3 regions of the Paenarthrobacter sp. NPDC057981 genome follow, and region 3 is predicted to be linked to each of the others. Evidence: predicted binding sites of a transcription regulator. Region 3 holds the regulator's gene; each other region holds the start of a gene.
The links. The regulator HrcA, encoded in region 3, represses chaperone genes, less so after heat shock. The targets are predictions, from matches to a motif close to TTNGCACTCGNNNNNNNCGAGTGCNAA.

Region 1: the regulator HrcA is predicted to act here: its motif matches at 1,357-1,383, upstream of groL (chaperonin GroEL).
Region 2: the regulator HrcA is predicted to act here: its motif matches at 994-1,020, upstream of groES (co-chaperone GroES).

What each region holds. Positions count from the first base shown of each region.
Region 1 covers NZ_JBHVQI010000026.1:59,398-61,662, forward strand. Annotated here, with positions in the region: gene groL (chaperonin GroEL) at 1-1,174, opposite strand, end outside; gene ACFVSI_RS18665 (cold-shock protein) at 1,495-1,698, opposite strand; gene ACFVSI_RS18670 (LytR C-terminal domain-containing protein) at 1,867-2,265, opposite strand, start outside.
Region 2 covers NZ_JBHVQI010000005.1:87,386-89,650, reverse strand. Annotated here, with positions in the region: gene ACFVSI_RS07670 (SAM-dependent methyltransferase) at 1-539, opposite strand, end outside; gene ACFVSI_RS07665 (hypothetical protein) at 607-969, shown strand; gene groES (co-chaperone GroES) at 1,162-1,458, shown strand; gene groL (chaperonin GroEL) at 1,543-2,265, shown strand, end outside.
Region 3 covers NZ_JBHVQI010000004.1:82,857-85,121, forward strand. Annotated here, with positions in the region: gene ACFVSI_RS06675 (DUF3097 domain-containing protein) at 1-306, opposite strand, end outside; gene hrcA (heat-inducible transcriptional repressor HrcA) at 536-1,543, shown strand; gene dnaJ (molecular chaperone DnaJ) at 1,594-2,265, shown strand, end outside.

The sequences.
Region 1 (2,265 bases), on a different contig from region 3:
GCTTGCGTTCCTTGAGCTCAACTTCGGTTGCGGCACCGGCCTTGATGACTGCAACGCCGCCGGCCAGCTTGGCCAGGCGCTCCTGCAGCTTCTCGCGGTCGTAGTCGGAGTCGGAGTTCTCGATCTCGGCGCGGATCTGGGCGACGCGGCCCGCGATGGCGTCGGCGTCGCCGGCACCTTCAACGATGGTGGTCTCGTCCTTGGTGACAACAACCTTGCGGGCGGTGCCAAGGAGGTCCAGGCCGGCGTTTTCGAGCTTGAGGCCAACTTCTTCGGAGATGACCTGGCCACCGGTGAGGATGGCGATGTCGGCCAGCTGTGCCTTGCGGCGGTCACCGAAGCCCGGAGCCTTGACGGCAACGGACTTGAAGGTGCCACGGATCTTGTTGACAATCAGGGTGGCCAAGGCCTCGCCCTCGATGTCTTCGGCGATGATCAGCAGCGGCTTGTTGGACTGCATGACCTTCTCCAGTACCGTGACGAGTTCCTTCACGTTGGAGATCTTGGAGTTGACGATCAGGATGTACGGGTCTTCGAGGACCGTTTCCTGGCGCTCTGCGTCGGTGACGAAGTAAGCGGAGATGTAGCCCTTGTCGAAGCGCATGCCCTCGGTGAGCTCGAGTTCCAGACCAAAGGTGTTGGACTCTTCAACCGTGATGACGCCTTCCTTGCCCACCTTGTCCAGGGCTTCGGCGATCAGGCTGCCGATTTCCGGGTCGCCGGCGGAGATGGAAGCCGTGGCTGCGATCTCTTCCTTGGTTTCGATTTCCTTGGCGGAGTTCAGCAGTTCGCTGATGACTGCCTCAACAGCCTTCTCGATACCGCGCTTGAGGGACAGCGGGTCGGCGCCGGCGGCAACGTTGCGCAGGCCTTCCTTTACCAGTGCCTGGGCAAGAACGGTTGCAGTGGTGGTACCGTCGCCAGCGACGTCATCCGTCTTCTTGGCAACTTCCTTGACCAGCTCAGCACCGATCTTCTCGTAAGGGTCGTCCAGCTCGATCTCCTTGGCGATGGAAACGCCATCGTTGGTGATCGTGGGAGCGCCCCACTTCTTTTCGAGGACGACGTTGCGTCCACGCGGGCCGAGGGTGACCTTGACGGCGTCAGCGAGGGTGTTCAGGCCCCGCTCGAGGCCGCGGCGTGCCTCTTCATCAAATGCAATGATCTTGGCCATAACGGCGGTAGTCCTTTCGGGACAGTCGTTAAGAAGGTACCTGTCAGGTGGGATGCCCGCGACGGACGGTCTTTTGCGTGCAGCCTCTGTATGCCCCGCGCTCCGGACCTCACCCCACCAAGGTGTTTCTTCGTCCCCCAGCGGTTCCACCATCATTCCGTTACCGGTGTAGCCGGAACGGATTAGCAGTCGAACCGTAGGAGTGCTAAATCAATAATTAGCACTCGACTGGTGAGAGTGCAAGCAGAGGCGCCACTTTTGGCACCCACTCAGAGGGTTTCAGCCGAGAGCTGACGGCCGCCCGGCGAACAGTGAAAGCGTCAGGCGACGCGCACGCCTTCGGCCTGCGGACCCTTCTGGCCCTCACCCAGTTCGAACTCAACACGCTGGCCCTCTTCCAGGGCGCGGAAGCCATCCATCTGGATAGCGGACCAATGCACGAAGACGTCGTCACCGGAGTCATCCACAGTGATGAATCCGTAGCCCTTTTCGGCGTTGAACCATTTGACGGTTCCCAATGCCATGATGCCCACACTTTCGCAGTAGCCAAGACAGGTTGCCGGGATCTCCGGACCGGAATTAATCCACTGTAACCACAGTCACTGTCAGCGCGCTGCCCTCAATGGGCAGGGCGCCGCTTTTGTTATTGAGGCTTAACCGAGTTTGGGTTTTTGGGCCTGGGAGCCGCGCGGTTACTGGTAGCCGGGTCCCGCTACTACAACCAGGGGCTGCTGCACATCCGGGGTCTCCACGATCGACTGGATGCCCAGAAGCGCGCCCAAAGCCTCGGCGTTGGCTTTCTGGGTTGGAGCGTTATAGAAGATCACGGAGGTCTGCTGCGGAATGCCTCCCCAGTTGGCTACCGTACTGAGAGTCCAACCTCCACCCTGCACCAGTCCGGCCACCCTGCTTGCCAGGCCTGCGGTGCCGGTTCCGTTGTAGACAGCGACGGGAACGCTCTTGTCCACCGGGGCGCTGGAGGGCGACGATGATGGCGTGGTCGACGGCGTTGGCTGCGCACTGGGCTCGTTGGAGGCAGGGGGCGCGCTGCTCGAAGCTGAAGGTGCAGCGGAAGGCGACGTCGAAGTTTG
Region 2 (2,265 bases), on a different contig from region 3:
GTTCCCGAGGTGGAGGTGGTGCGTCGGGCGGGATCCAGCCATACGCCGTCGATCCCTTCAAGATCCACCGACTCCGCGTCTGTGTGCACAACGCTCGCATGCGGAAAAGGCATGAGGTTGATCATGGCGCAGGCCGCGGTGGTTTCATCCATTTCCACGGCAGTGACCGCGATGTCCATGGAGGCCATCGCCATGGAGTCGGCACCCAGGCCGCAGCCGAGGTCGGCGACGTGGCTGATGCCGGCCTGGGAGAATCGTTCAGCGTGGCGGGCGGCGACATTCAATCTCGTGGCCTGCTCCAAACCCGCCTGCGTAAAGAGCATCTGGCGGGCGAATTCGCCGAACTTGGCCTCGGCGCGGGTCCGCAGGCGCGATTGCGTCAGGACGGCGGCAACAAGTTCGGGGGAGTGGCCGGCCTTCCGGAGCTCGGCGTTGGTGCTGAACGCATCGGCCTCCCGGTAGGGCCCCAGCGAGGCAAGAAGTTCCCATCCTTCAGTAGTCAGCAAGGGCGCGATCTGTTCCTGCGGTGCGTGAGGCATGCGTACAAGCCTAACCTCGCGCGTCATGGCGGTGTGACTGTGGAATCAGCCGGATAGGGTTGTTTTTATGGAAGACAACGCAGCCCTGCCGCCCTCCCGCCTCATCAAGTACGCCCGTCCTGCCCTGATCGCGGGCGCTGTCATTGCGGTAGTCTGTATCGGCCTGCTGATCGTTATTTTCGCGCTGGACTCCTTCAACGCCGCAGCCTATTCCGTGACCGGCAAGAGCGTCAGCGATGCCACGGATGAGGCGCGGGACATCCGCGATCTTTACAGCGGCGCGCGTTTGGGTGGGGTGATCGCGCTGGTGATCTCCGGCGTCGTGGCAGTGGCCTCCGCGGTGGTCCTGTACTTGAACCGCGGCAGCGGCTCCCTTGATGAGGACGACGACGGCGAAGACTACGATCTGGACGACCTCCGGGACCAGTGACCCCGGTTCACCCATGACGAAATGCTGGCACTCACCTTGACCGAGTGCTAACGCCTTACATAGAGTCTAGTTAGCACTCTCCCTGTGAGGGTGCTAATCCCGCCAGGCGTCCACCGGCACCGCGACGACGGTTGAACGCCACGGCACCCTAGTTCTTAGTCCATGAATCAGCTCATGAAAAGGAGAGTCCGAGTGTCGGTCTCGATTAAGCCTCTTGAGGATCGTATTGTTGTTCGCCCGCTCGAAGCAGAGCAGACCACGGCTTCCGGCCTGGTTATTCCGGACTCCGCACAGGAGAAGCCGCAGGAAGGCGAAGTTGTTGCAATCGGCCCCGGCCGCTTCGATGACAACGGCAACCGCGTACCGGTGGACGTAGCTGTCGGCGACGTCGTCATCTACTCCAAGTACGGTGGAACCGAAGTCAAGACCGGTGGCAGCGAGTACCTCGTTCTGTCCGCCCGCGACGTCCTCGCGATCGTCGTAAAGTAACTTCCTGGAGCCCCGCACCGCCGTCGCGTTGGAATCATTCCGAGCGTCAGCGGTGCGGGTTTTCTGTCTCGAAAGGACACAACCATGGCAAAGCAGCTTGCTTTTAACGATGCTGCCCGCCGGTCGCTTGAGGCCGGTATCGACAAGCTCGCCAACACTGTCAAGGTGACGCTGGGCCCGCGCGGCCGCAACGTCGTCCTGGACAAGAAGTGGGGCGCCCCCACGATCACCAACGATGGCGTCACCATCGCCCGTGAAGTCGAGCTTGACGACCCCTACGAGAACCTTGGCGCACAGCTGGCCAAGGAAGTCGCCACCAAGACCAACGATGTTGCCGGTGACGGCACCACCACCGCCACCGTGCTTGCACAGGCCCTGGTCAAGGAAGGCCTGCGCAACGTTGCAGCCGGCGCCGCACCGGGTGAGATCAAGCGCGGCATCGAAGTTGCCGTTGAGGCTGTCGCTGCACGTCTGCTCGATAACGCCCGCGAAGTCGAAGGCACCCAGGTAGCCAACGTTGCAGCCATCTCCGCGCAGAGCGATGAAGTTGGCGAGCTGCTGGCCGAGGCCTTCGGCAAGGTGGGCAAGGATGGCGTCATCACCATCGAAGAGTCCTCCACCACGCAGACCGAGCTGGTCCTCACCGAAGGCATGCAGTTCGACAAGGGCTACCTGTCCCCGTACTTCGTCACCGACGCAGAGCGCCAGGAAGCTGTCCTCGAGGACGCCCTCATCCTGATCAACCAGGGCAAGATCTCCTCGCTGCAGGACTTCCTGCCCCTGTTGGAGAAGGCCCTGCAGGCCAAC
Region 3 (2,265 bases):
GACTGAGCCCGAGGCTGTCCGTCCCGCCGGAATCGCCGCAGCAGGCGGACGGGGGGCTGGAGGCATCAACCGGATGGCTTGCCCTTCGAGGAGGAATCCATAGCCGAGTTGGAATGACTTGGTCTTGCCGCGCCTGTCCTCGAGGGCCACGATGTGCATGCCGCCGGTCTTTTCGACCCGGGTGACTTCGCCCACCCACCCCGACTGGACGTCCTCCAGGACCATTCCGCGTTGGACCGGAACCTCGGGGAGTTGGCGTTTGGCCGGGGCCGTCAGATCCTGCGGGCCCCAATTGTCGAAAGCCAAGGAATTCCTACCTCTGTGCTGGTATGCGAAAGGACGGGCACCAGCTGCGATCCCGCTGTACTGGCTCGTCGTCCCGGATACAGTCCGCGGACGGTTTCAATGCTAACAACGTGGTAGCTCATACTAGACTTGTTAGCACTTGGGCATGTTGAGTGCTAAGTGTGGTGGCCCGCTGGAGGCCCCGCGGGGACGGTCCCAAGGACCATGGAAGTTGTCAGGAGGTGGAGCAATGAGTGAGCCACGCAAGCTGGAAGTGCTGCGTGCCATCGTTGAGGATTACGTGCATTCCCGGGAGCCCGTGGGATCCAAGGCCCTCGTTGAGCGCCATCACCTGGGGGTTTCCAGTGCGACAATCCGCAATGATATGGCGGTCTTGGAAGAAGAAGGGCTCATTGCTGCCCCGCATACCAGTGCGGGCCGGATTCCCACGGACAAGGGCTACCGTCTCTTTGTAGACCGCATCTCGCAGGTCAAGCCGTTGTCTGCCGCAGAGCGTCGGGCCATTCATTCGTTGTTGGAGGGCCCCGACGACGTCGATGACATCCTTGAGCGCACCGTCAGGCTCCTTTCGCAGCTGACCAACCAGGTCGCCGTCGTGCAGTACCCGCATTCGCACCGCGCATTGGTCCGCCACGCGGAGTTTGTCCTGCTGGCACCCAAACAAGTGCTGGTGGTCCTCATAGCGGATACCGGAAGCGTTGCGCAGAAGGTGATCGAGGCCGGCGCCGATGTGAGCAACGAGGCCCTGATGTTGTTGAGGTCACGTTTCCTTGGCAGCATCGCCGGCACCCAGCTGGCCCTTTTGCCTCAGGTGCTTCCGTCCGTTGTTGCCCTGTGTCCGCCAGATCTTCGGGCCCTCGCACAATCGCTCGCCAATGGACTGGAATCGTTGAGCGACACCAGCCGTGAAGAACGTATCCTCATGGCCGGTACGGCCAACCTCGCACGGTCCAACGTCGATTTCCCCTTGAGCATCGGTCCGGTGCTGGAGGCGCTTGAGGAACAAGTTGTCATGCTCCGGTTGTTGTCGGACATGGGAGACGATCCCCGAGGCGTCACGGTCAGCATTGGCCGGGAGAATCCGTACGACGGTCTCGCCGAGGCATCTGTCGTGGCCACCGGCTACGGATCAGGTGCCAAGGTGGGCATCCTCGGACCCACCCGCATGGACTATCCCACCACCATGGCGGCGGTACGCGCCGTGGCCCGTTACCTTTCCCGCATTCTCGGCGGCTGAAAAGCGGCCCGAGGAAACATCCGCAGTACAACCAGGAAGAGATACCGACTTTGAGCAGCCACTATGACGTTTTGGGAGTCTCGCCGGAAGCCACCGGGGAAGAGATCAAAAAGGCGTACCGCAAGCTGGCACGGAAACTCCACCCGGACGTAAACCCCGGTGAAGATGTCGCGGAGCAGTTCAAGGCCGTGACCCACGCATACGAAGTGTTGTCAGATCCCCAGAAACGCCGCGTCTACGACGCCACCGGCAATGAAAACGGAACTGACAACGGCTTCGGTGGCGGGTACGCAGGCCAGGGCTTCGCCTTCCAGGACATCTTCGACACCTTCTTTGGCGGAGGCGGCGGACACGGAGGGCCGGCCTCCCGTGTCCGGCGCGGCCAGGACGCCCTCATCAGTGTCCGGATCGACCTCAAGGACGCGGTGTTCGGCGTCAACAAGAAGCTTGAAGTTGATACGGCCGTGGTCTGCCCAACGTGTGATGGCAGCTGCTGCCGTCCCGGCACCCACCCCGAACGCTGCGACATTTGCGGCGGCAGCGGCCAGGTCCAGCGCGCAGTGCGCTCCATCCTTGGCCAGGTCATGACCACCGCGCCCTGCGGCACCTGTGAAGGATTCGGCACCGTTATCAAGGATCCCTGCAACGAGTGCAGCGGCCAGGGCCGCATCCGGAGCCGCCGTTCGTTGACCATCAAGGTGCCGGCAGGTGTCGCCACCGGC